DNA from 2 places in the Lysinibacillus sp. IITD104 genome. Region 1 is predicted to be linked to the other one. Evidence: predicted binding sites of a transcription regulator. Region 1 holds the regulator's gene; the other holds the start of a gene.
The links. The regulator LexA, encoded in region 1, represses DNA repair genes until DNA is damaged. The targets are predictions, from matches to a motif close to CGAACATATGTTCG.
Positions count from the first base shown of each region.

Region 2: the regulator LexA is predicted to act here: its motif matches at 1,451-1,464, upstream of ruvA (Holliday junction branch migration protein RuvA).

Region 1 covers NZ_JBAHYH020000001.1:3,281,242-3,284,664, reverse strand. The annotation lists gene V1L66_RS16825 (prepilin peptidase) at 50-802, shown strand; gene V1L66_RS16820 (gamma-glutamyl-gamma-aminobutyrate hydrolase family protein) at 836-1,558, shown strand; gene lexA (transcriptional repressor LexA) at 1,664-2,281, opposite strand; gene V1L66_RS16810 (LysM peptidoglycan-binding domain-containing protein) at 2,448-2,762, shown strand; gene V1L66_RS16805 (recombinase family protein) at 2,759-3,423, shown strand, end outside.
Region 2 covers NZ_JBAHYH020000001.1:1,458,612-1,462,034, forward strand. The annotation lists gene V1L66_RS07380 (LysM domain-containing protein) at 1-527, shown strand, start outside; gene V1L66_RS07385 (phosphotransferase) at 562-1,395, shown strand; gene ruvA (Holliday junction branch migration protein RuvA) at 1,507-2,127, shown strand; gene ruvB (Holliday junction branch migration DNA helicase RuvB) at 2,146-3,150, shown strand; gene queA (tRNA preQ1(34) S-adenosylmethionine ribosyltransferase-isomerase QueA) at 3,168-3,423, shown strand, end outside.

The DNA of each region.
Region 1 (3,423 bases):
CCCCATACATCATTAGTATGGGCGCCTATTGGTTTAGGAGGACATGAAATTGGAAATGGCTTATACGATCTTTATTTTTTTATTTGGACTTGTCTTTGGCTCTTTTTATAATGTAGTTGGCTTACGTGTACCACAGAAGGAATCGATTGTACATCCTCCTTCACATTGTCCGACATGCCAGAGACGACTAACGGTGCTTGATTTAGTACCCGTTTTGTCCTATGTATTTTTAGGAGGAAAATGTCGGAGTTGTGGCAATAAAATTTCTTGGGTTTACCCATTCATAGAATTAATGACAGGTGTATTATTTGCCTTTGCTTATTGGCAGCTAGGCTGGGGCATAGAATTGATAGTAGCGTTCTTTTTTATCTCCTTATTAGTTATTATCGTTGTGTCAGACTTGGCCTATATGCTAATTCCTGATAAGGTATTAATATTCTTTTTACCTTTGCTAGCTATTGGACGAGTTCTGTCACCATTAACACCTTGGTGGGACTCTCTTGTGGGTGCTGTCGTCGGTTTTGGCATATTATATATCATTGCTGTGCTATCTAATGGTGGCATGGGTGGAGGCGATATTAAATTATTCTTTTTAATTGGTCTCGTTCTGGGTACGATTGATACACTATTAACGCTTTTTTTAGCTGCAGTGATTGGTATGATTGTCGGGATTACCGTGTTATCGAAGAACAAACAAGGGAGAAAAACACCCATTCCATTTGGGCCATCTATTGCATTGGCCGCAGTCATTGTTTATTTCTATGGCGATCTATTAATCAATTGGTATTTAGGCTTTTGGTAATTGTTCAATCTTCAAGAATGTGGAGGGAAGCAAGTGAAACCGATTATTGGTATTACAGCCTTTGTGGAGGATGATTTATCCTCTCGATTAAATGCTGCTTACAGCAAAAGTATTATTGATGCTGGTGGAATTCCACTGATTATTCCAATTGGAGTAGAAGAAGAGGCAGCCCAGATTTTAGCCCTTACAGATGGTTTATTATTATCCGGGGGTCATGACGTGCACCCATTTCTGTTCGGGGCTGAGCCTTCATTAAAGCTTGGAAAAATTCATCCCGCGCGAGATACAGTGGAGTTAGCAATAATTGAAGCCGCATTCCAACGAAAGATGCCTATTTTCGGGATTTGTCGAGGGATTCAAATACTAAATGTTGCATTAGGTGGTACCTTATATCAGGATATTGATAGTGATCATTTTAGCACTAAATTACTCCAGCATATGCAGCAATCAGGTAGAGCTGTAGCTACCCACACTGTACAGATTATTGCTGATAATTTATTAGCGACTATCGTTGAACAAGAGAAGATAGCAGTGAATTCATTTCATCATCAAGCGGTGAATGTATTAGCAGAAAAATTAAAAGTAGCGGCAAAATCAAATGACGGTATTATCGAAGCTGTAGTTCATGAGGAAATGCCATTTTGCTTGGCTGTTCAGTGGCATCCTGAGGAACTAGCCATAGCAGGAGATGAGAGTGCTCAAAAGCTATTTTCAGCCTTTGTTGAAGCTAGCATAAAATTTAAGAAGGAAGCTTAGAGGGCATTGTACAAAGAATCCAATCGTCTGTGGATTCTTTTTTTGCGTAAAAAAGAGGATACATGCTCTTAGAAGGAACATAATCCTCAAAACCTGTTTTAATAGTTAATGTACCCGTCTGTAAAGACCTACAACTTGTCCTAAAATAGAAACTTGATCGACAATAATAGGTTCCATAGAAGAATTTTCAGGCTGTAAACGGAAATGATTTTTCTCTTTAAAGAAGCGTTTTACAGTTGCTTCATCCTCAGCTGTCATAGCTACAACAATATCCCCGTTATTAGCTGTTGCCTTTTGTTTTACAATGACTAAATCTCCATCTAAAATTCCGGCTTCAATCATTGATTCTCCCATAATTTCTAGCATGAACAATTGATCTTCACTTGTGCCGTACGTATCGGGTAATGGGAAGTATTCTTCAATGTTTTCAATTGCTGTAATTGGAGAACCAGCTGTAACCTTCCCGACAAGTGGGACATGGATCACCTGTTGCTTTTGGATGGATTCTTCAGGCTCTAAAATTTCAATTGCGCGTGGCTTTGTTGGATCTCGACGAATAAAGCCTTTTTGTTCTAATCGAGCTAAATGTCCATGAACAGTTGAACTGGAAGCAAGTCCAACTGCTTCACCAATTTCACGTACTGATGGCGGATATCCCTTAGCTCGTACCTCTTCTTTAATGAAAGCTAAAATGTCCTCTTGTCTTTTCGAAACTTTTTTCATGAGTGCTCACCTCTTTTTTCTAAAATCAATCTTCTTATTTGATAGTATAACAGAATGCGAACATGTATGCAAACATAGGTTCGAAAAGTGTTTGACAAAAACGTTTGTTCGCTTTATTATGAGAACATACATTCCGAACAAACATTCTTAAAAAGGGGTAATGATTATGACATGGTTTAAGAAAAACACACATATCTCAATTTTATTAGGAGCTTGCCTACTATTTGCAGCATACCTTTACATTACTGATCCAGGAAAAGTTAGTTACGCAGAAATCCAAATCGAACATGGGGATAGCTTGTGGTCGTTAGCGGAGCAATATCGTGGTAAAATGAGTACTGATGATTGGATAAAGCTTGTAAAAACGGAAAATGAACTAGCAGATATTAAAATTGTAGCGGGAAAATCTCTAGTAATTCCTGTAGTGAGTGATCAAGCCAGTCCCATCAATACTATCGAAATTGCGAGAAATGAACAATGATAAATAATCAACTGTCGGCTGTTGTCTATTGTCGCGTAAGTACTGAAAAAGAAACACAAAGCTCCTCATTAGAGCGTCAACAGGAAGAGTTGCTGCGCTATGCTAAGGAGCAAGGCTATGCGGTGAAGGGCGTGTTTAAAGATCAGCATAGTGGTTATGATGTAGAACGTGCAGGCTTACTAGAAATGCTTGATTTCATAAAAGATAAAAACATTAATGCCCTTTTTGTACAAGATGAAACTCGTTTAGGACGAGGCAATGCAAGAATGGCTGTATTGCATTTATTACAAAAATCAGCAACGGATGTTTTTTCTATGCGTGATGCTGGCCCAGTTCAATTAAATGAAATGGACACGATGCTGCTAGAAATTTTAGCGATTGTAGAGGAATATCAGCGTAGAATTCATAATGCTAAAATACGACGAGGTATGCGACGTGCTGTAGAAAACGGCTATCGTCCTGAAAATAATTTATCGAACCGAGGTAATCCGCAGGGGCAGGAGCGTAAAGATCTACCTGTAGATGAAATTGTAAAGCTACGCAAACGTGGATTTACCTTTGAAGAAATTTCTATAACGCTTAGAGGGTTAGGCTTTGAGGTAAGTAAGGCGACTGTCCATCGTCGTTTCCAAGAGCACCAAGAAAGATTAGCAGGAAAATA
Region 2 (3,423 bases), 1.8 Mb from region 1:
CGAAGCCAATGCCAATGCCACAACCAGCACCACATCCACCAATGCATATCATGCCACAAATGCCTGCCGTACCACATTGTTCAAGTTGCCATCAGCCAATCTATCATCAGATGTGGTGGCCAATGCCAATGCAGCCGCAGGTCGAGCATTATACGATGCCACAGCAGCCAATGTCCTATGACATGCCAGATCATAAAGTAGGTGGAATGGAAGACTTTTTAGAGTCCACATCACCATTCTTCCATACGCAAGATCAACAAAAGCCACAAATGGATATGATGCCTGATATGAATATGGGGCAATCCTGTGGCTGTGGAACACAACCAATGATGATGCCTGATATGAACATGGGTCAATCTTGTGGCTGTGGCACACAACCAATGATGATGCCAAATTGGCAAATGGACCCTTGTCATTGCCCGCCACCACCATGTCCGACACATTGTCCACCACCATGCCCATCAGCAGCAGGTCCTTGGATGTCACCGCATTATTTCCCAGGCGGGATGACGCCTTATCGATGGTGAAAAAGCGTATATTGTAGAAGAAGTAAAGCCAAATATTTGGAAATATAAGTATCAATCGAAAAATTATTTTGTCAAACGTGCAAAGCAAGTGGAAATTGCAGAGAAGGTAAAAACCATTCATCGCCAATTAGGACGTATGGAGCCTTCGTTGATCTTACCTTTAGTTCAGAGCGATGATGAGCAGTTAATTGTGCAAATGTGGCAAGAAGGAAGCCACGGTGCTAACTTCGCACATAAAAAAGATCGTAAGGAATCTCTAAGACTATTAATTGCTTTACACGACACACATAAAAAAATTGCTTGGCAGCGAATGCCAGGCTTGCATACCTACTCACAGCTTTTAAAATGGCAAATGCGTCATATGCGTTTTAAAAGTAGAAGAAATGAATTTCGAACATTTTTAACAAAAGAAGAAATTGATCAAATACTGCATTATAGTGATAAATCATTACAATTGATTGCATTGGAAGATGCACCTGAAAAAGAGATTACGCTATTGCATGGGGATGTAGTCCATCATAATTTTTTATGGTGCTCTGATGGACAATTACGTTTAATTGATTTTGATTTAGCACACCTTGGTGAAGCGGATGACGAGTATATTTTATGGTTACATCGTGTGTTGCCTGCTGTAGATTATGATCTTGGAAAGATTTTTGCAGAGTTACCTGAGCTGAAACGACTAGATAAAAGAAAGCTTCATCGCTTGAAATATCCGAATGAGTTATTACGAGAATGGCTGTTTGCTATAGATTTACCACTCGAGCAGCAGCTAGTATTTTTAGATTATTTAGTGCCATTTACAAAACGAGCCCTCACCTATTGGCCAAAACTGTGGTACGATATTGATAGATTTGTCAAGAAATGACCGTCAATTGGCGGTCATTTTTGTCTGCGAACGGCGTTTCGGCGCTACTTTTTGTCGAGCATTCGTTCGCTATATGCTATAATCGAAGACGATGATTGTGAGGGATTATAGATGTATGATTATTTAAAAGGACAAATTACTCGTATTACGCCTGAATTTATTGTGCTAGAACAACAGGGGATTGGTTGGCAACTTAATACGCCCAATCCGTTTGCTTTTCGGACATCTGCCCTTGAACAACAGATATATGTTCATTTGCATGTGCGAGAGGATGCACAAGTTTTATATGGTTTCCCTAATTTAGATCAGCGTGAGTTATTCCGTAAGCTTATTTTAGTGTCGGGTATAGGACCAAAGGGCGCATTAGCTATTTTAGCGACAGGGAATCCACAGCAGGTTATTAGCGCAATTGAACGGGAGGACGAAGCATTTTTAGTGAAGTTCCCCGGAGTTGGTAAAAAAACAGCACGTCAAATGATCCTCGATTTGAAAGGCAAGCTTGGTTCATTATTAGATACATTGGAGTTACCTAGTGCAGAAGATGAGTTACCTTTGTTTGGTGTGAATGCTTATAAACATGAATTAGAAGAAGCCTTACTTGCCTTAATGGCACTTGGCTATTCTGAAAAAGAGCTCGAAAAAATTAAACCACAGCTAGAAGATAACGACAAACTAGAAACGACAGATGCCTTTATGAAACAAGCATTGCAACTACTGCTAAAACTAAAATAAGGAAAGGAGGGAAGGTACATGTCTGAACGTATGATGGCAAGTGAGGCAGGTAGCTATGATGAGCAGTTTGAGTTATCTTTACGTCCTCAAAAATTAGCACAGTATATTGGGCAACATAAAGTAAAGGAAAACTTACAAATATTCATTGAAGCAGCAAAGCTTCGCCAAGAAAGTTTAGATCATGTGTTGTTATACGGACCTCCAGGACTTGGTAAAACGACCTTAGCTGCTGTTATTGCGAATGAGATGAATGTCAACGTACGGATGACAAGTGGCCCTGCGATTGAGCGTCCAGGAGATTTGGCAGCTATTTTAAGTTCACTAGAGCCTGGGGATGTTTTATTTATTGATGAAATTCATCGACTTCCCCGTGCTATTGAAGAAGTATTATATCCAGCAATGGAAGACTTCTGTTTAGATATTGTGGTAGGGAAGGGTCCTGAAGCACGTTCTGTACGACTTGATTTACCTCCCTTTACCCTTGTAGGTGCAACGACAAGAGCGGGTGCCTTATCAGCTCCTCTAAGAGATCGCTTTGGTGTGTTGCTGCGCCTAGAATATTACGATGACCAATCACTTGCTGAAATTGTTGTCAGAAGTGCTCATTTATTTGAGGTGCAAATTGAGCAAGTAGCAGCAATGGAAATGGCGAGACGCTCACGTGGAACCCCCCGTATTGCCAATCGTTTATTGAAACGAGTGCGAGATTATGCACAGGTGCTTGGAGATGGTATGATAACGGAGGGCCTTGCACAGCAAGCATTAGAGCTGCTACAAGTAGATCCTAGAGGGCTTGATCATATTGATCATAAACTTGTAACTAATATGATTGAGCGATTCCGAGGAGGTCCAGTAGGCTTAGATACGCTTGCTGCATCGATTGGTGAGGAACGGGTTACGATAGAAGATGTATACGAGCCTTATTTGATGCAAATTGGCCTTATCCAACGTACACCGAGAGGAAGAGTAGCCACACATTTAGCCTACGAACATTTTGGATATGAGTATCCCCAACAAACATAAAGAAGGAAGTTTTTTTCATGCGTGTAGAAGATTTTGATTTTGAATTACCAGAGGAGCTTATTGCCCAAACACCATTAGTCGATCGTACAGCGAGTCGATTAATGGTCGTAACACCAGGCTCAAATAAAGTGGAGCACCACCATTTTGCCCATGTACTAGAGGAGCTACATGCTGGAGACTGTCTTGTACTAAATGATACAAGAGTCTTACCTGCTCGTTTAATGGGTGTAAAAGAAGAAACTGGTGCACATATAGAAGTATTGCTATTGAAGC